4 regions of the Enterococcus sp. AZ128 genome follow, and region 3 is predicted to be linked to each of the others. Evidence: riboswitches for the same ligand, from Rfam matches in the RefSeq annotation. Region 3 holds a riboswitch; each other region holds the start of a gene.
What was found. Region 3 has a riboswitch for magnesium ahead of IGI38_RS08715 (GNAT family N-acetyltransferase). Riboswitches for the same ligand answer to the same signal wherever they lie in the genome.

Region 1 (7,422 bases), on a different contig from region 3:
GTCAATGTTAAAATAATCAGCCGTTCTTCGCGTCAATTGCTGATGACCGAGGTGATCAGTCAAAACAATAAAAGGAATTTTTTCCAGATCCTCAGCGGCTGCCTGCCTCAGTTCATTCTCTGCTAAAGATTCATTAGCGGCGAGCAATATTTTTGAGCGAATCAGAGAGGTCCGTTCAAATTGCGGGTCATCAACCACACTGCTGGTTATTACTAAATCGACTTCCTTTTGCTTCAGCTGATTCAACAATTCTAAAGGGGCGGCATTGACATAGTTGATCGTATAGCTGTCATTGCTGCACGCACACTCCCCTGCTTCAAATATCAAAACAGAATCGCTGATCCCTACTTTAAAGGACGGACGATCAATCATTTGATAAAGAGGGAATTGAATCTTTTTGGCCTCCTCTATGATTCGTTTTACAAAAGGCAGAATTTTTTCGCCTTCTTCACTCAAAACTAACTTCTTCCCATGACGTGTAAATAGATCATAGCCAAGCTCAGTCTCAAGACTTTTAAGAGCCGAGCTCAAAGAGGAGATTCCGATATACAACTCCTGCGAAGCTTTTGAGAGGCTGTTGTATTTAGCGATAATGTAGAAATACTCTAATTTCTCAATCGACATTTTTTTCACATCCCTGCTGCAAATTTTAGGTTAACCTAATCTTGCTCCTGTGACTGTCTTTTAGGCAAGTAAAAACATTAAATAACAATCATTCTTCAACGGAGGTTAACTATTATTGGATTCCTATCGCTAAATCAGGAGGAACGATTACGCATCTTAATAATCTGGAAAGCATTTCTAAAAAGAGCGAAAAGCTGCTAAAAAGCTTTATTAATAAGGCTGCTTCCCTTTCATCTATTCATTGCCGGCCTGAGTGACAATTGATTTATCACTTTTCACGAGTATGATGAGTTTGCACAATAAAATATAATCATATTAGGTGAGGTTACTCTGAAGAACACAGGTTATCGCTCGGAAATGTCGAGAGACAGTAACGAGTAAAGCAGGGATTGTCGAATTAAGGCTTTCCCAAGATAACTAGAAGATCCCTTTCTTACGTCTCAGAAAGCCAAAGCTCAATTAACGTGATTTCCTTATAGACTTGTTCATTTATTCGGCGACCTCCTTAATATGATTATTTAGGAGGTTTTTTACATTGAAAGTTTTAAACGTATCATCTAAGCAAAATGAACGGATCACAAAAATCGTCGGAAATATCACCTTCCTGTTCATTTTGGCCCTTTTTGCATTCATTCTTATCTTTTCTCTGATAAAAATGAATCGCCCGCTTCACACCTTACCCTCGGAGGAGTTCTTAGCGACAGCAAACAAGCAGAATGACTTTTTATCTGTCGCAAATCTTGGCTATTTTTCCATTCGAACGATGTTTCGAATGATTGTCGGGATGCTTTGGTCCTTCCTGTTCTCCTTTGTTTTCGGCCTTCTGGCGGTAAAGTACAAGACCGCTAGAAGGATCATCCTGCCATTGGTCAATTTTCTTGAATCCGTACCATTATTAGGGTTCTTAACGTTTACGACTGCCTGGCTGTTGGGGTTATTTCCAGAAAATGTGCTGGGTGCTGAATGTGTCGCCGTCTTTGCGGTTTTCACTGGTCAGGCGTGGAACATCATGTTGACCCTGTATCAAATCATGGAGGTTATTCCTTCTGATTTGTCTAATGTCACAGAGCAATTCAAATACAATCCCTGGGGAAAATTTTGGCGACTTGAATTTGTTTATGCCATTCCGGGATTGCTTTGGAACGTGATTATTTCTCAAACAGCGGCTTGGTTTGCTTTGGTTGCTAGTGAACAGGCATCTGTCGCTCTTCCCAAAGATACAACGCTTTTTTTACCAGGAATCGGTTCGTATATTCAAATTGCGTTGGAACGTGCTGATTTCAAGGCTTGTCTATGGGCAGTTCTAGCCTTATTGCTGAATGTAGTGATCCTGAATTTTTTGGTATTTCAGCCCTTGGTTCGGGCAACATATTACTTCAAATATGAGACAGACGTTGAAAGTACGACGCCGCCTAAATCGATCGTTTATCACCTGTTGAAAAACGCAACATTGACCAAGCAATTTTCAAAAGCTTTTGCGAGGTTCAGCAGCTTTTGGCTCTACGATTTACCTAAAATTTGGTACTTCTTCAAATTGGATCGTCTGTATCGGCTGGTCGCAAAGCTACGCAATTTTTTCAAAACCTTATGGTATGTCAGTTTGGCGCTTATCGTAATCAATTGTTCGATCAAGCTCTATCATTTCTTGCCTCATCAAGATTTCAGCATGATTCCTAGATTAACTCTCTATACCACCTTGCGGGTCACACTAGCGATGATTATCGCTGGAGTTATCTTTACACCGTTAGCGATTTGGGTAGCTAGTGATAATCGCCGTCTAAATTTTGTTCAGCCTATCGGCCAAATTTTGGGATCGATTCCCTCGAATGTTTATACGCCCTTTATCGTTCTTATTATCGGTATGGGATTTAACCAGCTGCAATGGTGGATTCTGCCGCTGATTATGGTTGGCTGTCAATGGTATTACTTCTTTAATGTAATCGCTGGTTACTTAGCAATTCCAGACGACATTCGGGACGTAACGAAGCTGTTCAAACTTTCTAAATGGCACTGGTGGATCAAATATCTGATTCCCTCTATCCTGCCTTATCTAATTACTGCGATTATCAATGCTGCCGGCGCCGCTTGGAATGCTGATATTGCTGCTGAAAGTATTCAATGGGGCAAGCGATCAATCAATGTCACAGGACTAGGACAATATATTTCAGCGAACGACGGTATAAAAGACAAATCTGCTTTAGGAACACTAGCCATGTGCTTCATGGTAGGACTATGCATTGCATTTATTTGGCAGCCCTTATACAGAGCTGCAAAGGAAAAATTTCATTATTAACATTCCCAGCATTTTATTGTTTATCAATTATTAGCATACAATCGAAAGGAGAAGTGTGATCGAATTCTTCGATTATACAAAAAGATAAAATGGAAAATACAGAATTATTAAACGTAAAAGCCGTATGTAAGGAGTTTGAGATTGAAGGTCATAGGGAGCATTTGAAGGTACTTGAAAACATTGACCTAACAGTAAAAACCAATGAATTTTTAAGCATTATCGGTCAATCTGGAACAGGAAAATCAACGCTGTTAAGAAGTATCGCCGGACTCCTTCAACCAACCAAGGGAGAAATCACTTTTGAAAATAAAACAATCACTGAACCAGATGCCAACATCAGTATGGTATTCCAACATTTCGCCCTCTTTCCTTGGCTGACTGTGGAGAAAAATATCAGCTTTGGTCTGGAAAATCGTGCAGAACTTTCTCGTGAACAAATAAAAAAAAGAGTAAGCAATCTAATCGAAATGATCGGCTTAACAGGTTTTGAGAAAGCTTACCCTAGAGAACTCTCCGGCGGAATGAAACAACGTGTTGGCTTTGCTCGGGCCTTAGCGATTGAACCCAGTTTATTGCTATTAGATGAACCCTTCTCAGCGCTAGACATCATTACAGCTAGCCAATTATCCAATGATTTACTAGAAATCTGGTTGAACAATCAAATTGCAACCAAATCAATCGTCATGATCACTCATGATGTCCAACAAGCCGTTCAACTCTCCGATCGTGTCGTCTTAATGGATTCCAACCCTGGGCGTGTAGCAAAAATTTATCAAATCGATATTCCAAGAAATGAACGCTCACCTAAAACAATTATTAATATCGTCGATCGAATTACGAAAGAAATGATTCAACGAATGCGTTCATAAAATGAAGAGGCTGTGACAGAAATAGTCAGATTCAAGAAATTTCGGCTTATTTCCGTAGAAGCTACCTCTGGAGCACCAGTTAATCGTAAAAATGAGCTGTGACAAGACTTTTGTCACAGCTCACTTACGTTAAATCAGGCCAAATCATCGCGCAAGGCTTCAATGATATTTTCTTTCTTGATCTTTCCCACTGCATAAAGCATGGTGATCGATACGATCAAAAATACACCCAGCACACTGATCAAGAGACTGACCCAAGGAAAATGATAGGCGATCTCCGCACCGCCCTTTATCATTCCTACGTAGATCAACCACGAAATGAGCCCGGCTGTTGGGATACCTATCAGCAGCGAACGCGAACCATAAAAGATGCATTCAAAGACCATCATTTTATTAAAATCTCTATTTGTCATCCCAACGGAGCGCAGCATCGCAAGCTCCCGCCGTCGAAGTTTGATATTGGTAGAGATTGTATTAAAGACATTCGCAATCGCGATCAAAGAGATCATCGCCACAAATACATAACTGAAGATATTCACTACGAAGATCGTATTCCGATTTTGATCAAATATCTCATGGACGTTGTACAGTTCATAGGGAACCGTAACGCCCTCCTTTTGAATAATTTTCTTTATTTCTGCTGTCGAACGCCCAGCATTTTTCGATAGAAACGTTAACCCTAGATCTTGATCGATCCCAACTGGTGCAAATTTTGCCTTCATTTGATAAGGTGCGACGAGCATAAAAACATAGGATTGATTTTCTATAACTTGGCGAGGTAAGGTATCCAGCGGAAATGTATCAACGAATTTGACTGGAATCCTTAGCTGCTGATTTGAAGAGGCGTGCCCTGAGATTTTTGGAATCATAACTAGGTTCATCGTATCTTTCGCAAAGAGATCGATCAATTCATTTTTCCCTTCCGATTTTTCGATTCGCTCTTTTGCGACAGCAAGTATTTTCCCATTTTCCCCAGTATACTCTTTAACCGGCAAATCCAGGCTTTGGATAAATTTCAAATACTCTGTGTCCTCGATGAATTGGATATCTAACTTCAAATTTGTCTTTTGAGCTGGTTCACTATTTTTCAAAGCAAGATACCGCGAGGAAAAGGTTCTGTTTTCCACTTGGCTGGTATATTGCAGCATCGCTTGATACGAACTGTTGGTAATCCCCTCTACCTTTTGAAATTTCTCATACAGACGAAAAAGCTCGCTTTCTTGCATTTCCGAGCTAGAAAATACAATGTCGTAATCCGAGTCCACCACCATCTGTTTAGCCGACCGCTGCAAGCTGTCCCCAAATGCTTGCGCCGAAACGAAAAGAACGACACTAAACGCCAACGATAAAATGATCGTTCGATAACGTTTCCTGTTGCGCTTAAAATTTTTCAGCGCCAACAGACCTTCCAAACCATAGATACGTTCTGAAAATTTGGTCGTTTTAATCTCCTTTGCAGAAATCTTTACTTCATTGGATTGGCGAATGCTTTCCATAACTGGCGTATTCGCCGCTTTTCTTGCAGGTAGGTAAGCAGAAATCAAAATCGTGATCAAACTAATCAAGGCTGCCGTTAATATTACCGGAGTTGATACGGACAGGACTAATGGAACATTCGCGTATAAAACGTTACGAAAGTTTTTAGCCACAAGTCCGATAACGATCTTTATACTGCCAAGTCCAAAAATCACCCCAAGAGGAATTCCGATTGCTCCGATACAAAGACCTTCAAATAAAACAGAATTTCGCAGCTGTTTTGGTGTCGCACCCACGGATGAAAGAATACCGAATTGACGAGTCCGTTCATTTAGGGAAATCGTAAACGAATTGTAGATCAGAAAAATCGAGCCCAGCATGATCAATGCCACCAAGATTGTACCAATTGAATACAATAATAAATTGAACATTTTATCATTTGAAGCTCCTGTAAACCGCAGGACTTCATCATTAAGCCGATATTCCTGATTTTTTATCGCGCTTTTGGCATAAGCACTCGCTTTTCGCGGATTTTTAAGCGTAACAAAAACACTGAGATTTTTTGACTTCTCAGCTTTATCCGCAATAGTAATCAACGTATACCCCGGAGCACTCTGTTCTTCAAATCCCAGCCGTTCACAGATACCAACGATTTTATACTTTTTTTCACTGGTGACTGTTAGCTTTTCTTGATTTTTCTTCGTTCCATCATACGCGATGTGCTGGTTAAGACGATTGTTTCCTTTCAAGCGTTCACCAACAGCTAATGACAGTGTCTCGCCGACAGCATATTTCACTCCGCCATTAGCCGCGATGTGAGCAGGAATGACTACTTCCTGACTATTTTTCGGTAATCTGCCGGAAATCATTTTTATCGGTAAGGTTTCGAAGGTTCGTTGATTAAAACCTGCGACAAATAGATACGGTTTATTGGGATTTTTCCCGCCTTCAAGTTTTCCATAACCGATATCCTCAAACGTTGTCGCCTTTAAGACAGCCTTATTCTGTTCCTGTTTCTTGGCAAATTTGGCAGTTGTATCCAGAGTTTCCACATGCCAATCCCCATACTTTTGCGCAGCACCTGCCACCATATACTGTTGAAGCGAGATAGCAAACGTAGCGACGGCGGTGATCATCGCACTCGACAAGAGCACACCAATGATCGTTACAACTGTGCGCGTGCGGTTTTTCCTCATATTTTGCAATGTGACTTTATTGAAGATGTTCATGAGCGCAACATCCTCTCATCACGCGTCACACAACCATCAGAAATACCAATGATTCGATCCGCTTGCAGCGCGATCTCCTCGTCATGGGTCACGACGATCAATGTTTGCCCATATTTTCGATTGCTTAGTTTTAACAGATTGATAATTTCATGGCCATTTTTACTGTCTAAACTTCCCGTTGGTTCATCTGCCAATAAAACTGCAGGAGCATTCATCAAGGCCCGCCCAACGGAAACCCGTTGTTGTTGTCCGCCAGATAGTTGATTCGGCAAATGATCCTTTCGTTGGCCCAACCCTAAGAGCGCCAATAATTCATTAAGTCGTTCCTGATTGACCCTTCGTTTATCCATCAAAACCGGTAAGGTAATATTTTCCACGACATTCAATGTAGGAATCAGGTTATGAAACTGATAGATCAACCCAACTTGACGTCGGCGAAAAATCGCAAGTTTCTCATTGTTCTGGGCATACACATCCTGACCATCTAAAAATACTTTTCCGCTAGTAGGAATATCGACTCCGCCAATCATATGCAGCAGTGTTGATTTTCCCGATCCAGACGCACCGATAATCGCCGTAAATTCGCCTTTTTCAATCGTCAAGGACACATCGTTCAGCGCAACGACCTTATTTTCTCCTTTTCCATATACTTTGCTGAGGTGTTCGATTCGTAACAGCTCCATTATATGAGCCCCCTTTCTCATGGTTCACCTATATAATAGAAGCTTCACCTTTCAACTCGGTGACTTCTAAGTGAGAGATCCGTCACTTTGGAAAACGAATGATAAACAGCGCGCCGCCAGCTGGATGATTTTTCGCGACGATCGTTCCACCCTGACGCTTAATGATCGACTGACTGAGAGACATGCCAATACCAAAACCGGTTTTACTGCCGCTCTCTCCACGAAAAAAACGGTCAAATAAATGATGC
Region 2 (7,422 bases), 370 kb from region 3:
AGTGCGGATTGTGAAATAAACAAATCCTTAGTCGTAATGAGTCGGATATCAGCCGGAATCATATCCCCAGCCGATAATTTTACAATATCTCCACAGACAATTTCTTCCATAGGAATTTCATCATACTTGTTCTTCCGTTTTACGGTTGCAGTTACTTTTACAAGCGATTTTAGTTTTTCCGCCGCTTGATTTGATCGTACAGATTGAATTAAAGTCATTGTTCCGCTAATCAAAACCATTGCGAAAATAATACTACTACCAAAAAAATCCCGATCTTCCGGTGCTACAATAACAACATCTGTAATAAAAGAAGTAATCCCCAATCCAATCAGAACTAACGTAAAGGGAGTGATATAGGCTTTTACCATTTCAATGAAAAAGGGTGTTTTCTTTCCATATGAAATCTTATTATCCCCATATTCATTTCTTGCTCTGATTGCTTGCCCCTCAGACAGTCCTTTTTTTGATGTTTGAAATGTATCAAAAAGATTTTCAATTGTTTTTCGTGCTATTAAACCATAATTTACTTCATGATTTCCATTTTTTCTAGTTTCCACTCTTCTTTCCTTCTCTCCAAAAAAAATTCGCCATAATCCTATCCCAATCATTAGGTATAGAATGATATTTCCTAGCGTCTTCATAAAACTTCCTCCTTGCTAGGGTTTGGAGAGTTCAGGAACTAAAAACAAATAGACAATAATAATTGATTTGTTTTTAGTTCAATCTTTTTCTGCAAACCCAACTGCCTCGAACTACTGTCATCCATTTGTTTTCATCTCCTTTTTTTTCGAAAAGTATACTAATTCTTTTTTAAATACCTTTAATGTCAACCCATTTTCATAATAATCATCCATTAAATCACAATACCCCATTTTTTCATAAAATCCCCAAGCTTGCTTTCTTCCAGTTAAAAAAATGATGGAAAAGTTAAAATTTCTAGCTACCTGCTCAGCATACACAATCAATTTTTTCCCCAGACTTCTTCCTTGATAATCTGGATGAATAGCCACTTGCTTTATTTGAATGCAGTTTGAAGAACAGGGATGCATTAGTAAAGTACCTACTGTCACGCCATCCCGCTTGATTACCAAGTGAATGTCGTTTATCTCACTAATAGGCGAGGCTGTCAAATAGGGTTGCCCCGCGCTAGCTCTCAATAACTCGTTTCGCAGAATAATCGCTTCCCGATAAGTTCGACTATCCCATCTAACTATAGTAAACACTGTTTTACCACGTTTCTTCCTCCTTTATTAGCTGATAAACTTCAAGTACCTCTTTGTTTCTCGATAAATGAGCAATGATTTCCTTCATTGCCAGATCCATATTTGAAGCGGGTTCAAGCTCAACTTGTAGTTGAACCATATCTCCGGCAAGGTCTTGACATACAAAATGACAGAATGATAAATAATACCGATCTAATTGAGCGATAGTTTCTGTTCTTAGCGAAACTTCGGACGAATTTTTACCTGTAATGATCAAAAAGGAATTTTGCACGTTATCTATAGTATCAGGTCGATATACTTCCGCAATTTGATCAAATCGATGAGAAATAAAACGTATCACAATGTTAACAAAAGTGATCACAATTGCTGCCAAGAAACCTTCTTTAATCGATCCCGCACCAATCATTACTCCTACTGCAGCTGTACACCAAAGTGTCGCAGCAGTATTTAAACCTGTAACGCTAAAACCATCCCGTAAAATGATTCCCCCTGCCAAAAAACCTATCCCACTAACTACTTGTGCTGCTATTCTTGTTGGGCTAGTATCTGTCGTAAATGTCGAAGACAAAGAAACAAAAATTGTTGCCCCCAGTGAAACTAAAACCATCGTACGTACTCCAGCTAGTTTTTTTCGCCATTGACGTTCAATTCCAATCAATCCACCTGCCAATACACTCATAAACAACATAATTAAAAATCCATAGCATCACTTCCTCTCTAGATTATTAAAAATAAAAATGAATATGTTAAATAAAAAAACGGTTTTTCGCACAAAAACTCCGCGAAAAACCGTTCTAAAATCATCAAATCACATGACAAAATAAGACGTCGATCTAATCGTTGAGTTTTGGCACTATACAACGTAAAGACAAACATCTTAGCTACCTTAAGAAAAGCCTTGTATTCGACAATCCCTGTTCTACCCATTGGCGTCTCTCGACATTTTTGGGCAGTAGCCTATGTTTGCATAGGAGCCTCACCTAACAAATCATATTTTATTTTCATGGAAATAGTAACAAAATGAATTAGCTCTGTCAACAAATAGTTTTAGACTTGTAGGGACCTACAACAGTTTAGTTAACAGTCGGTTAGATTACTTATTTTCTTCGCCTCAAATTGTCGAGGAGTCATCATAAATTTTGTATGGATTCTTTTATTTGGATAGTAGTCCTCTAAATAATCTTGAATCAACACCTTCATCTCTATTTTACTTTTATGCTTGTTGGGTTCGATTAATTCTCGTTTGATTGATCATTCGATTACCGGCATCGTTAATATGAGTCCCAGGTTGGCTCATTGAATGTGTGATGTGGTGGTCGGTCAACAGCTCTTGATAGCCAAGAGACCGGTATTGGCTACCTCTACCGGAATAAATTACCGTAGGCAATTCTCCTTTATAAATTTGTAATGGATGGATGACAATTTCTTTTTTCATGTTTGAATCCACCATATAGCAACGTGGATTACGAGTTGCTATATGGTGGACAAATAGAGACGACAGTGATTACAAGGAATGTAAGTAATATCTGTCACCCAAACAGCATCGATTTGGCTCTGTTCAAATTGTCGATTCAATAAATTTTCTTTTACTATTTCTTCAATTGCTTTTACTCTACCATAAAAAGATTTGCGTCGATGAAATCCTTTTGCGCATAAATTCATTCCACGCATAAGGACAGCCACAACACGTTTATTGGTTTCGACTCCTTCATCATAAAATTGATAAATTTTTTAAAATATTGTCGTTTTCATTTTTCAAGGACTTTATCGAAATAGTTAGTACCACTACTTCTTTATTATGTCTCAACTACGACATATTGTACAAGTTTACAATAATTGGTTACCTATATACTTTTTGAACTCATCTTAGAACGTTATTCGCAATTGGTAATCTTCCAGTTTTCTCCTTTAGATAACAATAAGTTATATTGAAAATCATGAGTCACCTTTTCAACATCATCGAGATATTTCACTATGACTTTTACTCGAACCGAATTCTTTGTTTCAAAATAAATAGGATTAGTTATTTCTACAAATTGAAGATTTGTATTAATCGGTTGAATCACATTATTTTCAACATAATACTCCAATTCTTTTTCAGAAGCTGATGGATATAATTTAAAAAATGTTTCCAAAAACTCAGTGATTTCCTCCGTTGCTTTGGCATCAATTTCTGAATCGCTTTCTACTTGTTTTTCTTCATATTGTGCCTTTTCTGGTTTTGCAATCATGGTAGGCAGGTTCGTTACAATATGATTTCCTTTTTCATCTTCAAAGACTATCACTCGATATGCAGAAGAAATCGGTTGTGCCTTTTTTCCCTCCATAATCTTTTGCTCCACTAAAAACGAGACGACAAATTCTTCCGAGAGTTTTTCAACATCTAGAATTTTTACAGATTGAACTTCGGAACTCGTGGGAATATCTGCTCGAACCATATCTTGGCTTAAAGCGAGACCATTTTCTGTAAGGTACTGTTCGAGATTACTCATTCTCTTTTCAATTGCTTCTTTGTTATTTTTCCATGAAAAATATTCTTTCGCAAAATCCTCTGTAAAACTTTCAACGCCAGAAGTATTCACTACCTTCTCTTTTATAACCACTTTTTCATGAGTTGTATGTTGATCAATGGCGGTGAAATTTTTATAAACGCCAAAAGCAAGGCTACAAGACAATAAAAGCCAAAGGGCAAGCACCATTTTTCGATGCTTACCCACGGATACGACTCGTTCTTTTTTCCTTTTTGGGCTCTTTTCCTTTTGATTCCGTTCAATTTTTATCTTCATTATTTTTCCTCTTCTCTCTTATTTGTACCGTCCAGCACCGATAAGATGCTGCTGCCAATAGTTTTCCGTTAGATTCGTCCATCCCACTGGATCTCCTGCATGAAACATGCGATTCTCACCTGCGTAAATTCCCACATGGGTCACATAAGTACCGGCATCATAAGTCGAATGAAAGAAAATCAAATCACCCGGTTTGGCATCTTTTAGATCAATATGAGTCATGGCATCATATTGATCCTGGGCCACCCGAGGAAGTTTCAAACCAACTTTGGCATAACACCATTGGGTCAAGCCACTACAATCAAATCCCGTTGTGGGGCTTGAACCACCAAATACATAGGCCGTTCCTTCATACTTAAAAGCCTCGTCAAAAATCCCTTGGACTGTTTTATCATCAAACTGTCTCGTGGTTAGGTACTGCTTCACTAATAAGCAATAAAACATATTGCCATAGTTATAGCGCCAACCCCCATTTTCCTTAATTGCGATTGGATTGGGATAATCAACTTTTTGACCGCCTGATTTTTCCTTTGAAAATGATTCAGCTAAAGTAAAACTATGCTTCTTCTCGTTTTTCGCGACATAGTCTAAATACCCGCCACCATAGTTATAGGCCTGAATAATACTAGCTTGATCACAACCTAATTCTTTGGAACGCTTAACCAAGGACGCAAAATAGAGACACCCTTGTTTAATGGATGCCTCAATACTTAATGAATTCGGTGGTAAACCGGCTGACTCAGAACTTTGCATGACATCTTCCATTGTGCCCCCAGATTCCACTTGAATAATCGCCAAAAGAATCGGGACATACTCTGTAATGCCTGATTCTTTGGCATACTTTTCCACCATTGAGCGGTGCTTTAAGACTTCTTCTGAGACACTACTACCTCCAGGAGAAGTTTCAGAACTACCACTCCCTTCACTGTCTTCACCAAACAACAAACCCACACACATCAAGATGCCCATAAAGGTGATGGTCAGGAAAGTTAACGAAATGATACCCAATTTCTTCAAGTTCATTTTTTCTCACCTAACCTTGATTTTGGACGATGATTCAGTCTTTTTTGTACTTTTTGATTGGTCCGCTTTGGCAGAGTGGACCTCTGTTTCACTTGTTGGAAAGAATTTTTTTTACTTGATGATTGGCTTTTCCCTTTTGAAATGATTTCTTGACTAGTTAGTTTTCTTTTGATTTCGGGATTCGGATTTGCTCTCACAATCCGCTTTGGGGCTTCTTTTTTCGTCTTCCTATCTTTTTGAGGTTGGAGATCTGTTTTTATTGGAACATTTGTCCTTCTTTTCCCATGACGATTTCCTGCTTCATTCAATACTTTGCGCTTTTCAGCCATTTTTTCATCTCTACGTTGTCGTTGTTTTTCTCGCAACTCCGCTCGATTTGCTTTTTCTTGGACAAGTCCGCGCTTGAATTCTTCTGGTGTTTTTTTCGTTTTTTCGATCCCTTTATGGAGGTTGTATTTCAAATTCGTTGGCGTATTCCGTACTTGATCTTTTACTTGTTTTGCCTTATCTTTCATCAAAGCTTGGGTATCCAAAACCTTGCCGATTTTTCTTCCGGCCAAATTCATTCGGGATTGCTTCTTATTATTTGAGATTGGCTTTTCTTTATTCAAGTCAGATGGTACCTCGTGATCGTTAGGTAATCGTGAATCCTTTCGTAGAGAAGAACCTGATGGCCTAAATTTGGATTTTGATTGTTCCTTTGCCAACTTATTTCCGACTGCTGCACCACCACCAAAAGCCAAAGTCCGGCCCACATTTCGATTAAGTTGCCGCAATTTACGGTTCATCAACATTTGCGGTTTTCGCATAACCCGTCTGCCCATTGACTGACTGTCATTACTCTGGAGGTTGAACATACTCATAATGTCACCCAATTTGAAATAGATACCGGCGAAAGTCACAATTTGTAGAAAAGCTACCATGAAGAAAGGATAAGTGGCTGAGATATTGAAAAACATCGTTGAGATACTAAATGCAGTCGTAATGACTAAGGTAACTCCTGCTCGCATCATAATCGTATTGAATAAGCGAATAATCGCCTTTTTCCCCAAACTCTCATAAGTCGGCAACATGGACAATAAGAAACTGATAGGAAGAAACATCGCAAAGATAATGAAGAGAATTTGCGAAAACAACATAATCCCTGTCAGGAGGAAAACAAAGAAGGAAATCCCAATATTGAATAACACCAAAAAGACCACGGTCCCTAATCGGTTCATGGTCTTGGTAATACTTAAATTCGCATTGTCATTGTCTTCAATCTCCGCTTTGACCGCTTCTTCCCGATCTTTGCCTTTGTTTTCATCTGGACTTACAGACAGGATTTTGTTAACACGATCTTCGCCAACTTCTTCTATATTGGAATCATCAAATTGCAAGAGTAACCAAGGTTGTTGGACTTGAATGGAAAACAAGCTATCCCGAATTAAATCGACACTATCTTTTCCTTGGCTTTCTGAATTGGGTACAACGATCTCTGTTCCAAGACTAAGGGCAGCTTCACTAACATCTGAGCTAAAGTCATTGATTTTTGTGATATAGGTGGGCGCATACGTAATGAAAGAACCCGAAAGTAGAAAAATCATCACAAAATTAATGACAGCTCGAACTGCTTTGGTGGTTTCTCGTTTTAATAATCCGGTATACGCCACATAAATTCCTAGAGCTAAAATCATCAATAGTAGAAACCCAAAGTAAAAGCCTGAGGTCTGTAGTCCATTTTCGGTAATGCCGGCTAAGGTTTGGATATTCTTTCCAATACTTTCAGCTGTATCCGAAATGAAATCTAACTTGTAAGCTTCTTGAACCACATAACCCGTGGCATTCGATAAATACAAACTAACTGTCCAAATGAAATTAGTAATGGCATAAAGACCATACATCACGCTCTTCCCTAAGCCATCGCCCCAGTTCCAAGGTAGCCAATCCCATGAACTATCCACAAAGAAATCCAACTGATAGTTACCAAGTGAATAATGGGAATAAAGATTTCCCACTTCAACTGTATCATCAACTAATCCAGTCGCCTCAGCTACCGTACCGACTAAACTCAATAGAACTGTCAGAGTGATGATGCTAATAAAAACGATTCCCACAATCCGAAAAAGTTTCTTTTTCATCTCCTCACTCCATTCTCTCTTGAACAGGTGGACGGGTATCAAAAGCATGGAAGAGTTCTTCGAAGACTGGATGAACTTGAACCACACCTACTCGACCATACAAATCTTGCATTAAACATTGGCCGTTTTCTAAATCTCGTAGGCGTTTTTGATTGCTTTCATCTTCTTGATCTAACCCAAAGAATTCCAAAGTCTTCTTAATTTCATGAATATCGGTACTTCGAAAAGCAAACTTCAATCCGATATTGTTCTTCAAACGTTCATCCAACA
Region 3 (7,422 bases):
CGATAAACGCTGCTTGTTGTTCGGTAGATAAAGAATGGAAATCTCCGCCGATTACTGCCGGACAAATAACAAAGTACATCAATAAATAGGTTGTGATATCAAAAACTGAGCTCGTTGGCCCTAACCAAATCATAAATTTGCCAATACTGGATGCGGTCCATTTTTTTGGCTTCTCTAAGTACTCTTTATCCATTCGATCCCACGGAATTGAAATACACGAAATATCGTAAATCAGATTCAAAAACAAAATTTGCAATGGCAGCATTGGTAAAAACGGCAAGAAAGAACTCGCGACCAACACGGAAAACATATTCCCAAAATTTGAACTTGCGGTTGCTTTGATATATTTCATAATATTCCCAAAGGTTTCTCTCCCTGAAAGAATCCCCCGTTCCAAGATCATCAAATCTTTTTCTAACAAGATCACATCGGCAGATTCCTTGGCAATATCAACAGCTGTATCAACAGAAATTCCGACATCAGCAGCCTTCATCGCGGGCGCATCGTTGATTCCGTCTCCAAGAAAACCGACAGTATGTTCATTTTCTCTAAGTAGGCTGGTGATTTTTTGTTTTTGTTGCGGATTTAATTTTACAAAGACATTATAACTTTCCGCAACTTCCGTTAATTCTTCGTCGCTTAAATGGATCAAATCTTCACCGTGAATGATTGTTTCTGCGCCTAACCCAACTTGCTTGCAGACAGATTTAGTCACTAGCGCATTGTCACCTGTTAAGACTTTTACATCCACACCATTTTCCTTCAAAGCTTTCAAGGCCTGCTTCGTCGTTTCCTTAGGTGGATCTAAAAATGCCAAGTAACCAATCAATACCATTTCTGACTCATCTGCAGTTGAAAATTCTCCGACAACACTTGGATTTGTTTTCTGAGCAACACCGATCACTCGTAATCCATCTTCGTTTAATTCATGAACTTTCCTTAAAACTTGTTTTTTTACTTCATCTGTTAATTTTGTTACTTTTCCTTTGAAATCAACGAAGGAAGAAATCGCAAGCATTTCTTCAATTGCACCCTTTGTAATCATTTGGGTTTTACCATATTGATCCTCTACAACAACGCTCATTCTACGGCGCTGAAAATCAAATGGGATCTCATCTACTTTTTTGTAACGAATCTTACTTGTATCTAACTCCTGTTCTGTTGAATCAATAATAGCCACATCAATCAGATTTTTCAGACCTGTTTGATAATAGCTGTTCAGGTACGCATGTTTCAGAACACGATGGTCTTCTTCTCCATCACAATCCAGATGGTACTCAAGAATAATCTTATCTTGCGTTAGCGTTCCCGTTTTATCTGTACACAAAACATCAATAGCACCAAAATTTTGGATCGCATTTAAGTTTTTAATGATCGTACCATTTTTAGCCATTCCTGTAGCACCTTTGACCAAATTCGTGGTAACGATCATCGGCAGCATTTCTGGAGTCAAACCTACTGCAACAGATAAGCCAAATAAGAATGCTTCCATCCAATCCCCTTTGGTAAAGCCATTGATTACGATAACCGTGGGAGCCATCAATGCCATAAACTTGATAAATAGAAATGATGTTTTGCGAATACCTAATTCAAAACTTGTTTGAATCGGTGCGGCAGACAAAGATTTAGCCACATCACCGAACAAAGTACTTCCTCCAGTTGCGATCACGACTCCTTCTGCACTCCCACTGATTACATTGCTTCCCATGAACACCAAATTATCATAACTTGTCTCAGATTCCTTTTGTCCATCTATCTTGTCAGCACATTTTTCAACAGGATAACTTTCACCTGTCAATGCCGATTGTGAAATAAATAAGTCCTTTGCAGAAATCAAACGAATATCCGCTGGAATCATATCTCCCGCCGAAAGTTTTACTAAATCTCCGCAAACAATCTCTTCCATAGGAATTTCTTTATATTGATTGTCTCTGCGAATTGCTGCGGTTACTTTTACGAGTGATTTCAATTTTTCAGCAGCTTTATTTGAGCGTACAGATTGTACCAGTGTCATCGTTCCGCTAACTAATACCATAACTAGAATAATGCTGCTACCGAAGAAATCTTTATCTCCCGGTTCTGGCAAAATTCCTTCTGTAATAAAAGAAATGATTCCCAAACCAATTAGCACCAAAGTAAACGGTGTGATAAATGCTTTTAAAACTTCCACAAAGAATGGTGTAGACTTCTTATGTGGAAGTTTATTTTCTCCAAATGTTTCTCTTGCCTCTTCAACCTGATCTGTAGATAACCCCAAAGATGAAGTCTTGAATGTCTCAAATAAGCTTCGTGTTGTCTTTTTAGCAAACAAACTGTAATTTGTTTTGATTGTTTTTTGTTTCATGTTCTTCTCCTTTTCCCCGAAAAAAATACGCCATAATCCTATTCCAATAAATAGATATAGAATGATGTCTTTTATCGTATTCATGAGTGTCTCCTCCTGCAAACGGGCTTATGGAGAAAGCGAGTGTTAAAAACAAATAGACAATAGTGTCCTCCTGTTTCCTTTTTTCTGCCACAAACCCGAAATTATTGAACTACTGTCATCCATTTGTTTTCATCTCCCTTTTTTCCACTCGTTCTAGTGGTGATTGAAGGTCCTTTTTGTAGACACGCATGATTAACTGACCTTCTACGTAATCATCCGTTATTGGCTGATATCCAAGCTTTTCATAAAATCCCCAGGCTTGATGTCTCCCTGTAAGAAATACAAAGTGAAAACCAAATCTTCTAGCGACCTGTTCCGCATAAATTAGTAGGTTCTTCCCTAACCCTTCTCCTTGATATAAAGAATCTACTGCTACCTGTTTAATCTGTACACATTTTTCAGAAATCGGGTGCAACAATAAAGTTCCTACTACACAACCTTCCTGCTTAACAATCAAATGGAGATCATTTCTCTCATCTCTCGGTGCTTTCAATAAAAATTGCTTTCCAGAACTTGCCTTCAGCTCTTTGTTTCTAAGTGTCAACGCTTCACAATACAGCGTGCTGTTCCACTTAGTTAATGTGAACACTGTTTTACCATGGTTGTTTCCTCCTTTTCTCTATTTTGAAAATAGCAATGATCGTTATGCAAAAAAAGACTTTCCGCTCAAAAAACTCAGCGAAAAGCCTTACCAAAAATTCATCCTAAATAGACAAAGTCGTATAGTCGATCTAATCGTTGAGTTTTGGCACTATACAACGTAAAGACAAACATCTTAGCTACCTTAAGAAAAGCCTTGTATTCGACAGTTCCTGTTCTACCCATTGGCGTCTCTCGACATTTTTGGGCAGTAGCCTATGTTTGTATAGGAGCCTCACCTAACAAATCATATTTTATTTTCGAACACAATATAACAAGTAATTAATCAACTGTCAAACAGTTTTTTGAAAATGATAGACACTTCATTAGGTCAATATGAAGATCAGCCGTAAATAAACCTTGATATATAAAGATTTTTAGATTAAAATTTATTTTCGAAAAATATTTTTTAAAACATGAAAATATTTTAGAAAACAATATCCCATCGATAGAATAACAACTGTATTTTTTAGCTGTACATCAAAAAAATAGAGCCATTAAGACTCTATTTTTTGTTAACCAAGACGAAGATTTTTAATAATTTCCTCTGCCGTTGCCAAATTCATTCGTTCTGCTTTTCTTAATTTTCTAGAAACTTGCGATATTTCACTAGTTGTCGCACCTGCCGTAATAGCCAATGAACGACTTTGCATCGCCATATGCCCTTTTTGGATTCCCTCCGTCACTAAAGCACGAACAGCTGCCAAATTTTGCGCTAACCCAACTGCCACGATGACTTCACCTAATTCAGCTGCCGAAGCAACATCTAATAACTTCAAGCTTAACTGTGCTTTTGGCAGAACCTTTGTCGCACCGCCTACTACACCGAGCTTCATTGGCAGAATCAATTTCCCAACGAGTTTTCCATCTCGAATAAACCAATCAGTCATCCCCTCATAGTGACCATTCCGAGCAGTATAAGCATGGCAAGCAGCTGCCACAGCACGTGTATCATTTCCTGTTGCTAAAACGACTGCATCAATTCCATTCATGATTCCTTTATTATGAGTAGCTGCACGATAAGGATCAATTTTACTATAATCGCTGGCTGAAACAATTTTTTCAGCTAGTTCCGTTGAAAGATGATCCAGAGAAATCTCACATTTTGCTTCGATCAACGATTGTGTCGCGTAGTTACTTAAAATGCTAAACAAAATATCCACTTCAGGCATCAATTGCCTTACTTCTTGTGCAACAGCCTCCAACATAGTGTTCAGTATATTGGCACCCATCGCGTCTTTAGTATCCACTTCTAAATCAATAGAGAGATAGCCTTCTTCGAAAGTACGTACTTCAATTGACTGCAGTCCGCCTCCACGTTGATAGATTGAAGGATAACTTCTCTTGGCTGCTATAAATAACGCCTGTTCATTTTCAGCAATCAGTTTCTTAATTACATCAAAATCAGAAACATTTCGTAATACGACTTGCCCCATCATGTTTTGACTGATCACTCGGGTATAAATGCCACCTGACTTTGCAATAATTTTTCCTGCATTACTGGCAGCTGCAATTACCGAAGGTTCCTCTGTCGCCATTGGAATGACTTTTTCTATCCCATTGATAACAAAATTTTGTGCTAGCCCCAAAGGTATTGAACATTCGCTGATTTGATTTTCAATCAAATTATTCGCTATCTTCTCTGGCAATACTGTTTCAGTTGCTAACTGAGCCGCTTCTTTAGCTGTTATTTTTTTTTCCTTGACCAACTTAGCTAAGCGTTCCGCCTGAGTCATTTGGTAGAATTTTTTTTTTGCGGTCTCTTGATCCTCCGATTTCGTGATCATCAAGGCTAATCCCAGACCACCACCGATACAAAGACTTGCTACTCCTCGCTGCTTGTCTTCTTGAATTAACTCTGAAATCAGTGTTGCAACGATCCGTGTACCACTAGCTCCAATAGGATGCCCTAAAGCAATCGCTCCACCATACGTATTGATCTTTTCATCTGGTATCTGTAACTCTTTTTGAACAGCTGCAGAAGCGGCTGCAAATGCTTCATTGATCTGGAATGTATCGATCTCATCAATTCTTCTGTTTACTTTCCTTAATAAATTATTAATAGCTGAAACAGGTGCCATCCCCATGATACTCGGATCGATCCCTACTTCACTATAGCCATTAATAACAGCTAAATAATCCAACCCATTCTCAATTGCGAATGACTTTGCTGCTAAAACTACCGCCGAAGCACCATCGTTCAAGGTTGAGGCATTAGCTGCAGTAACAACGCCATCTTCTTTGAAAGCTGGCTTAAGTGAGCTTATCTTTTCCAACGTTGAATCAGCACGAATCCCTTCGTCTTCCCACAGCGTACTGCCATCAGATAGAGCTACGGGCACTATTTCTGATTCAAATTTTCCATCTTTACTAGCTTTGGCCGCCTTCATTTGTGAATCATAGGCATACTGATCCTGCATCTCTCGAGTAATTTGATAGTCCTCAGCGACCTTTTCCGCTGTCAGTCCCATATGTTTTCCACTGAATGCATCCGTCAAGCCATCATAAATCATACTTGATTTTGGTTCTTTCCATTCTTGTGCATCATAATCAAAACTAGTTACTTTCGGCGCCTGAGACATATTTTCCGTACCGCCGGCAACAACAATCTGTGCATCACCTAATAAAATCTGCTGCATTCCGAAGATGATTGATTTCATCCCTGAGCCGCAAACTTCATTGATAGTTGTGGCTGGTACGCTATAAGGGACACCTGCTTTTACTGATGATTGGCGCGCCACATTTTGACCATTTCCCGCTTGCAGCACATTTCCCATAAATACTTGACCGACTTGATCTGGTGAAAGCTCCGCACGTTTGACCGCTTCTTTTACTGCGATTGCACCGAGCTCGACGGCTGAAACGGTTGCTAATTTGCCTTTATATCTGCCAATTGGTGTTCGTACAGCGCTTAAAATAACTACTTCTTCCAAGAGTGCACCTCCAATGTTTTCATTAAAAATCAGATGTAAGTATAGCATAGATAGTTTTATAATTTCTTAAGATTCAAACTGAACTAATTATGACCTTTCTATGATATATTTACCTTTGGAAGAAAAGGAGGAGCAATATGAATATAGGGATTGATAAAATCAGTTTTCACGTACCAAATTATTATCTTGATATGACGGACTTGGCAAATGCGCGTGAAACTGACCCCAACAAATTTCACATTGGTCTTGGACAAGATCAGATGGCAATTATTCCTGAGACACAAGACATCGTTACTTTAGGAGCAAGTGCTGCTGCAAAAATTCTTACAGATGAGGATAAAAAGGACATTGACATGGTAATCGTCGGCACAGAATCTAGTACCGACTTTTCAAAATCTGCGTCGGTAATTATTCATGGGCTGTTAGATATTCAACCTTTTGCTCGTTCATTTGAAATAAAACATGCATGCTATGGCGGCACTGCCGCTTTACAACAAGCTAATGACTATGTCACATTACATCCAGATCGTAAAGTTTTAGTTATCACAGCTGATATTGCAAAATATGGACTGAACACTGGCGGTGAACCAACACAAGGTTGCGGTGGAGTTGCCATGTTAGTAACTAAAAATCCGCATTTGCTAACATTTAATAACGATAGTGTCTTCTATTCAGAAGATGTTTACGATTTCTGGCGGCCAGCAGGACATGACTACCCGTTAGTGGACGGTCATATGTCAAATCAGATTTATATTGACTCATTCACTCGTATCTGGGAGCAAAATAAAAAAATCAATCAAACTGACAGCACTGATTATGCTGCCTTGACCTTCCATTTACCTTATACGAAAATGGGACGCAAAGCGCTTCGAGCAATCTTCTCGGAAATGTCAGAATCTGAGCAGCAACGACTTGAAGCTCGTTATGATGAAGCGGTTGTCTATAGCCGACAAGTCGGTAACCTGTATACTGGCTCTTTATATCTTGGATTGATGTCGTTGTTGGACAATGGTGATTTGTCAGCTGGTGATCGAATCGGATTATTTAGCTACGGCTCTGGGGCAGTCAGCGAATTCTTCTCTATGACTTTGATTGAGGATTATAAAAAATATTTGACTATCGAAGAGAATCAATCATTACTCGCAGGACGTCAGCAATTGACAATTAACGAATATGAAGAAATGTTTAACAAAAAAATGCCTACTGATGGTGAAACATACACTTTTTCTGATGAAACAGAATATGCAATCAATAAAATCAGTGGCGATATCCGCTATTACAATAAGTAAACGTCGAAAAAGCCAGCTTAGCAGCTGGCTTTTTTAGGCAAAAAAAAATCTAGCAGGTCTAATGGCTAAGTGTTTTTTCTTCATTCCAGGTTTCTGGAATATTTACACCCTTTTCTAGGTCTTAAACGGTTTT
Region 4 (7,422 bases), on a different contig from region 3:
TGGGGTGCCGGTATCTGTATTACCGGGTGTTCCTATATAGCTATTGCCGTTTAAGGAAGTGGATTCGTTGTCTTCTGATTCTTGATCCTGTACGGAGTAATCACTTTGATAGAGATATTGCCCGTTTGTATGAAAGGCAAATGTTTTCTTGTCCCGGTCGTCCTTTTTATCAATTCCGAGGCTCACCCGCAGTTCATGACTGACATATTGAATGCTATCTGGATAAAGTTCCACCATACTGCGTCCTTGATTACTGAAGGTTCGCCAATCAAAGGTGAGCTGTTGTTTCCCATAGCTGTTATAAGTCAACCCGTTTTTTATTAGATCTATCAGCTGGTCTGTTGTGATATCGGTTTGAATATTATTATCAAAAGAATCAATGATTCCTGTCAAATTTTTAACAGCCGTCTTTGATTTTAATTTTTTGCCGACGGATTGAATGATCTCCTGTTGACGAAAGCCCCTCATTATATCGTTATCACTATGGCGTTCACGAGCGTAGGAAAGTGCTTTTGTACCGTCAACATGCTGTTTTCCTTCATCGAAATGGATTGATCCGGGCCCATCTTTTGTAACGCCGTCAAAGGAATGTTGGACATTGATGTCGATTCCGTCAATTGCGTCAATGAACTTAATGAAGGACAGAAAATTAAATACACAGTAATGGTCTATCGGGATCTTCAATAATTTTTCCACCGTATTAACAGAAGCGGTTGGTCCATTAAAGGTGTAGGCCGCTTCGATTCGTTGATTGCCATGATAGCTTTTGGCAGCGATCGGAACAAAGCTGTCTCGCGGTAGGCTGCAAAAGGTGAGTTTTTTAGTTTTGTTGTTGACGGTAATGACCATCATCGCATCGGTTCTAGTTGTTCCTAGTTTTCTTTCGATAGTATTGTCGAGTCCCATGACTAAGAAGGATTCCGTATCACGTCCTTTTGTCGTTTGATATTCGTTTTTGATCGGATGGTAGCCATTGTCCAAGGTTTTTCTTAAGTGTTGGTTGACTAATAGGAAATAGGCGGAGACGGAGATGGTGCACATTAATATCGCGGCGAGACTAAGCAGAATAATTTTTTGCGATCGTTTCATGGTAAGACTTCCTCTCATTGTTACTAAATTTTTATCAACAAAAAGGATCGCCTTCTTATGCACAACAAGAAGGCGATCCTTTAATGTCCTCTCATCGTCTGAGTTTTGGCACTATACAACGTAAAGAACAATCTTAGCTATCTTTAGAAAAGCCTTAATTCGACAATTCCTGTTTTACACATTGGCATCTTTCGATGTTTCTGCGCAATAGCTTGTGTTTGTATAGAAGCCTCACCTAACAAGGTTATACTAGCTGTCAGCTGAGTATATAATAACGAGAACCAGATAATAAAAACAGTCGGATAGTTTTTCTTAATAATATATTTAAAAAAGAATAGATAGAATAAGCATTGTTAAATTAGGGAAAAGGCTTTACGATAAAATCGAAAAGGCGAATTCCTACCTTATAAAAAAACGATAACATTAATATTTCCAATGTTTAAATAACGAAATTACCCTATCTAGAAATTGAGGTGAAGCTAGGATCTGTTGAGAAGCATCGCTTGAGAACATATACGCTTCACATAACAGTTTATACTCATCAACGAATTATTTCAGGTTCTGTACATCTACATCAGGCCATTGCATAAAAATGGAGCTTGCGATATTTTAGGTATGCCTAAAAATCTGTATATAAATTTTGAAAGAGGGTATTTACTTGAATGATTCACAGATGAATAATAAAAACACGGCGCACAAGAAGCATCATTTAGTGGAATATGCAAATGGGCCGTCGCTTGAGGAAATCAATGGCACGATTGAAGTTCCGAAAGATATGGGATTTTTGAAAACATTATTTGCCTATTCTGGGCCAGGCGCTTTAGTCGCTGTGGGCTATATGGACCCTGGAAACTGGTCGACATCGATTACTGGAGGACAAAATTTTCAATACCTTTTGATGTCGATTATTCTCATTTCTAGTCTGATTGCGATGCTGCTGCAATACATGTCCGCAAAATTAGGCATTGTATCTCAAATGGACTTGGCACAGGCGATTCGAGCCAGAACCAGTAAATCATTGGGCATCGTCCTTTGGATTTTGACTGAGTTGGCAATCATGGCGACAGATATCGCAGAAGTTATCGGAGGGGCTATCGCACTGTACTTATTATTTCATATCCCGTTGTTCCTTGCCGTATTCATTACCGTTTTTGATGTCTTACTGCTGTTATTATTGACTAAAATCGGATTTAGAAAGATCGAAGCGATCGTTGTAGCGTTGATTGTCGTCATTTTTATCATTTTCGCCTATCAAGTCGCTCTGTCAAAACCGGAATGGCACGCTGTTTTTCAGGGATTAATTCCTAGCTCAGAAGCATTTTCTACCACTCATTCGGTCGCTGGACAAATACCCTTGACAGGAGCGTTGGGAATTATCGGGGCGACAGTTATGCCGCACAACCTTTATCTGCATTCTTCGATTGTTCAAAGTCGAAAAATCAATCATGAGGATCAAGAGGATATTGCACGTACATTGCGTTTTTCCAAATGGGACTCTAATATTCAATTGACAATGGCTTTTTTTGTCAATTCATTACTGTTGATTATGGGTGTTGCAGTTTTCAGGACCGGCAGTGTAGCAGATCCATCTTTTTTCGGGTTGTTTAAAGCACTGTCCGATCCGTCTGTAATGAATAATTCAATTTTGGCTCACGTAGCTAGTTCAGGTATTTTATCGATTCTTTTTGCTGTTGCACTGCTGGCTTCGGGACAAAATTCTACCATTACCGGCACACTCACCGGACAGATTATCATGGAGGGATTTGTTCATATGAGAGTTCCGATCTGGCTGCGGCGATTAGTTACTCGGCTGCTGTCTGTGATCCCTGTTTTGATTTGTGTCTTTTTGACTAGTGGGAAAAGCGAGGTACAGGAACATATCGCGATAAATAATCTAATGAATAACTCTCAAGTCTTTCTGGCCTTTGCCTTGCCATTTTCGATGCTTCCGTTGCTGATGTTTACAGATAGTCGGATCGAGATGGGGGAGCGGTTCAAAAATTCATGGCTGATAAAGCTATTAGGATGGGTCTCAGTAATCGGCTTGATTTTCCTGAATATGAAGGGCCTGCCAAATCAAATCGAAGGTTTTTTTGGGGACAATCCGACAAAGAATCAGCTTCATTTAGCGGATAATATTGCATTCGTAATCATTATTTTAGTTATCGTAGTGTTGATTTGGACCATTGTTGAGCTGTATAAAGGGGATAAAAGATACGCCCAACAACTGAAAGCGACTAGAGCTGAAGGGAAGAATAAAGATGAATTTTAAAAAAATAATGGTCGGCGTGGATGAGAGTCCAGATGCTTTGAAAGCATTTCGTTATGCGATTCAAGAGGCACGTCACGAAATGGCTGAATTGATTATTGTCTCCGTATTAGAAGAAAAGAATATTAATGTCTATCAGTCTTTGGACAGAAGCTATTGGGAAAAGGAAATGAATGAACTAAAAGAACGGTGTGAAAAATATAAAAAGGAAGCCCTTGAACATGGTGTGGTTCATGTAACTACGATAGTAAATGAAGGGAATCCGGGAGAGCTGATCGTGAATAAGTTTATTCCTTTAAATCAGCCAGATCTGCTGGTAATTGGAGCGAGATCTACAAGCAGAATAAGAGATTTTTTTGGGAGTCAGGCCGCTTATATGGCCAGGTATGCTAAAATTTCGACTATCATCATTAGATAATAAGAAAAGTAGGAAAGGTTCACTTGTTGCTAAAGACAAATGAACCTTTCCATTTTTCATTTATCGCGGATCAATTTCATTTAGGGCTTTCTCAGGCACCTGATCGCGCCGGACTTCCTCATAAGACTCGACATGTGTTCCCTTGCCAGTTAATTTTAAGTAGCGATTCGTTTTTAGTTGGGAGATACCGATGAACTGAATTTTACGAGTTTTCCCATCTTTATTAGCAGCAGTTTGCTGATAACTTGCTGTACCGTGTTCATTAACAGATTGTGGTTCCGTTGTTTTTACATAGAGTTCACTTTTTGGAACAAGAGGGTTGAGCTGATCTAGAATACCCGCCACCTCACTGGATGAATTTTTTGAATAGAGCATGGCTCCAAATAATAAAATAAAGACGCCAATAATTACTCCAAGTATTTTTTTAATCATTAGTCAAATGACCGTCCTTTCACATTTATAGATTCAGCTTATCAAGAAAATCGACACCGAAAATCGGGCGAGGGACCTATCTGGGTCTAACAAAACTGTCACAATGAGGTTCGGGATGTTGAAGTAATCATTGGTAGTGAGTATACTCTATATAGGAAAGAAAGCGCTTTTAAAAATTGGGATGTCGAGTCAATTCAACTGAGAGTGTTGCAGCGGGAACAACCTAGTATAGGAGGAAAATATGAAATTTTTTCTAGATACGGCGAATATTGAGGAGATCAAGCGAATCAATCTATTGGGCTTGGTAGATGGTGTAACAACAAATCCAACGATCATCGCAAAGGAAGGCAAAGATTTCGAATCGATTATCAAGGAAATCTGCGGGCTGGTTTCCGGACCAGTAAGTGCGGAGGTCACTTCTTTAGATAGTGAAGGAATGATTCGCGAGGCGAGAGAAATCAATCAATGGGCAGAGAATATCGTAGTCAAGATTCCTATGACAGAAGCCGGACTGCAGGCGGTTCATACGATTTCAAAAGAGGGGATCAAAACCAATGTGACATTGATTTTTTCAGCGGCACAGGGGTTGATGGCCGCTAAAGCTGGGGCGACATACGTCAGTCCGTTCTTAGGTCGTTTAGATGATATTGCTTCGGATGGTATTCAACTCGTGAGTGATCTACGAGAAATTTTTGATAGTTACGATTTTGATACGGAAATCATCGCAGCTAGTGTTCGTCATTTAGGACATGTGGAAGAGGCGGCTTTAGCAGGATCAGATATTGCTACGATCCCGGGCAATCTGTTTCCAAAATTGTGGAGCCATCCATTGACTACCAGCGGCATCGCTCAATTTGAAGCGGATTGGCAAGCATTTCAAGCAAAATAATAAAAAATCAGTGGGCACACCATCACGTATGCCCACTGATTTTTTTATTTTTTACGGTTTCGACGAATCATGACAAACGCGATAAGTGCTAAGATGATAACCCCAGCGACGGTTAACCAAGTTCTTCTTTCTTCACCGGTTTTTGGTAAAATACCCAAAATTTTGTCATTCGTATCCTCTTTGGCAGCGGCTTTGTTTTCGGCGCTATTAGTAGAAGATACGGCTTGTTCTGAAGTAGAGCCAGAAACAGATTCACTGGTTGTCGTACTTGGTGTTACACCGTTACGAATATCATCGTCTTCAGCATAGCGGCTGATCCAAGCGATGATTCCAGGGAAGAACGAATTGCCCGTTCCGATTATTTCTTCTTGGATCGGAGAAATGTATTTTAATACATTAATCAATTCTTCACGGCTCATATTGCGAACCGCCATAAATGAACTATCACTAGGATATAGAGCATTTAAATAGGCTTGCAAGCTATCGACATCGTCGATCATTTCAATCGCATTGCCATATCTGTTGGGATCAAAATTTAAGATATTTTCAATTTTGTCCCAAGAAAGACTTTTGTCTTTATACAAGGCTTGTAAAATTCTTGCATAACCACCAACATCAAGGCCCCAAATATCACTGCCCATTCGATTTGTTAATTTCATGGCGTTTAATAATTGTTGATCCGTATAACTATCTATCTCTTTTTGCGACATGATTGAACTTAGATCGCTTTCTTTCAAGGTTTTGCGTATTTGTTCAGGATCATTATCAGTTGTGACCTCTTCACTTGTTTGCTTAACACCAGTTTCTTTTTCAACCTTCTTGATGGTTTTTTCTTTGGCTTTCTCAATATCTTTTACTTCAACATTTTCTAGTTCACTTGAAGAGGTAGTGGATGCAGTTGAATCTTCAGTTGTTGCAGTGGTGCTGGATTCATCTGTCGTACTACTATCACTTTGGTTGTCTGAAGTTGTCTCTGTCGTTTGTTCTGTTGCTGCTGTAGAATCTTCCGAGGTATTTACAGTCTCAGTCTCAGCGTTCGCACTCAGGGGAAATAAAAATAATAGCGCGCATGTTAATAAAATCTTTTTCATCAAAAAATCACTCCTTAATCTTTCTGTAACACTAGTGTAACATAAGAAATATATCTGTAAAGAGAAAGTTGAAATTTTTTTATATTTATTCATCTGATCGTTGATTTTTACGCTAAGAAATTATTTTGCTGGTCGATATCCAGCTTTTTTTGCTTCATTGATTGTTTTGAACCAAGCTTTTGGATTGGTGGTTTTATCATAATATTTACTGCCAGGCAGGTGATAGATACCGCTTTTTGAGCCTTTGATCAATCCTTTACCGTTACTGTCGACATATTCTTCATTTGGCGAAGCCGTCGAAGAAGCAGTAGTATCCTGCTTGCTAGTTCCAATCGTGCTAGTCCCATCTGCATAATTCAAGGTTACACCATTTTGCACATTGAAGATGTATACGTTGAAATGAATGTCATCACTGCCGATCGATTGAGCCATCATATGAACACCCCGAGCTAACAATTCATCGTTACGAAAAACCGGAACGACGGAATAGCGAACATAATTCTTAGGGCTTTTTTCTAAGTAGTATTTGACATCCATCTCAAAACGCAGCATTTCGGGACTGTTTAATTGTCGAGTACCAGTGATCAAATTTTTCCAGTTGGCGTTTTCTCCGCTTAATTGATAACCGATCAGATGGGAGCGATTATATAAATATTGGCCATTAATTTTTTTGCTATGCCAGCCGGTGGGAGTAACACTGGAGATTTCTCCACGTTTTTCAGTGGGCATCAATTTTTTGTTTAATAAAGCTTCGGCACTGGTTGCACGATTTAGATGATCTAGATCGCCATAATTTTCCCAAGGCCCCTTTGTGGTGGAGAGTGTCTCTTTGGAAAACGTCGGATTATTTTGATTAATCTCGATTGTTTGGGTGCCTTCGTACTCAAGTTCAGCTAAGTCCTGCTGAGCAGAGACGACTTGAGATTGCGATGCAGCAGGTGTAGATTTCGTTGATTCTTGAAAATGATCTTTTACGCTGTACACAGCGAAACTAGCTGCCGCAATCACGATCGCAGCAACTAGCTTAGTTTTCTTTGACAAGGGATTTGCTCCTATTCTATTGGTATCTCAGGCCGGGTTATTCTGGCGCACCGATGATCTTGATGTATTCATCAGGATTCATGATCTCAAAATGTTTCGCAACTAACTGGTTGCGCTTATTGCGACGACCTTCAATATGGATCATATATTTGTTTTCCGGCAAGCGAAAAACGTAACCAGAGAGATAACGGTC

Region 1: it holds a riboswitch for magnesium, as region 3 does, so the genes downstream of both, IGI38_RS17225 (ABC transporter permease subunit) here and IGI38_RS08715 (GNAT family N-acetyltransferase) in region 3, are expected to answer to the same signal.
Region 2: it holds a riboswitch for magnesium, as region 3 does, so the genes downstream of both, IGI38_RS06865 (MgtC/SapB family protein) here and IGI38_RS08715 (GNAT family N-acetyltransferase) in region 3, are expected to answer to the same signal.
Region 4: it holds a riboswitch for magnesium, as region 3 does, so the genes downstream of both, IGI38_RS17235 (LCP family protein) here and IGI38_RS08715 (GNAT family N-acetyltransferase) in region 3, are expected to answer to the same signal.

Annotation. Positions count from the first base shown of each region.
Region 1 is NZ_JBIORZ010000002.1:1,128,094-1,135,515, reverse strand. It holds gene IGI38_RS17230 (LysR family transcriptional regulator) at 1-624, opposite strand, end outside; M-box (ykoK) riboswitch at 929-1,098, shown strand; gene IGI38_RS17225 (ABC transporter permease subunit) at 1,280-2,917, shown strand; gene IGI38_RS17220 (ABC transporter ATP-binding protein) at 3,007-3,786, shown strand; gene IGI38_RS17215 (ABC transporter permease) at 3,921-6,491, opposite strand; gene IGI38_RS17210 (ABC transporter ATP-binding protein) at 6,488-7,174, opposite strand; gene IGI38_RS17205 (sensor histidine kinase) at 7,257-7,422, opposite strand, start outside.
Region 2 is NZ_JBIORZ010000001.1:1,402,678-1,410,099, forward strand. It holds gene mgtA (magnesium-translocating P-type ATPase) at 1-641, opposite strand, end outside; gene IGI38_RS06860 (GNAT family N-acetyltransferase) at 759-1,223, opposite strand; gene IGI38_RS06865 (MgtC/SapB family protein) at 1,228-1,911, opposite strand; M-box (ykoK) riboswitch at 2,049-2,218, opposite strand; gene IGI38_RS06870 (hypothetical protein) at 2,301-2,423, opposite strand; gene IGI38_RS06875 (hypothetical protein) at 2,437-2,673, opposite strand; gene IGI38_RS06880 (conjugal transfer protein) at 3,098-4,009, opposite strand; gene IGI38_RS06885 (bifunctional lytic transglycosylase/C40 family peptidase) at 4,028-5,032, opposite strand; gene IGI38_RS06890 (CD3337/EF1877 family mobilome membrane protein) at 5,029-7,152, opposite strand; gene IGI38_RS06895 (ATP-binding protein) at 7,157-7,422, opposite strand, start outside.
Region 3 is NZ_JBIORZ010000001.1:1,767,877-1,775,298, forward strand. It holds gene mgtA (magnesium-translocating P-type ATPase) at 1-2,344, opposite strand, end outside; gene IGI38_RS08715 (GNAT family N-acetyltransferase) at 2,544-3,017, opposite strand; M-box (ykoK) riboswitch at 3,152-3,321, opposite strand; gene IGI38_RS08720 (hydroxymethylglutaryl-CoA reductase, degradative) at 3,583-6,000, opposite strand; gene IGI38_RS08725 (hydroxymethylglutaryl-CoA synthase) at 6,138-7,289, shown strand.
Region 4 is NZ_JBIORZ010000002.1:1,135,942-1,143,363, forward strand. It holds gene IGI38_RS17235 (LCP family protein) at 1-1,089, opposite strand, end outside; M-box (ykoK) riboswitch at 1,171-1,339, opposite strand; gene IGI38_RS17240 (Nramp family divalent metal transporter) at 1,763-3,361, shown strand; gene IGI38_RS17245 (universal stress protein) at 3,351-3,776, shown strand; gene IGI38_RS17250 (YxeA family protein) at 3,837-4,208, opposite strand; gene fsa (fructose-6-phosphate aldolase) at 4,450-5,097, shown strand; gene IGI38_RS17260 (LPXTG cell wall anchor domain-containing protein) at 5,142-6,188, opposite strand; gene IGI38_RS17265 (DNA/RNA non-specific endonuclease) at 6,309-7,229, opposite strand; gene IGI38_RS17270 (hypothetical protein) at 7,267-7,422, opposite strand, start outside.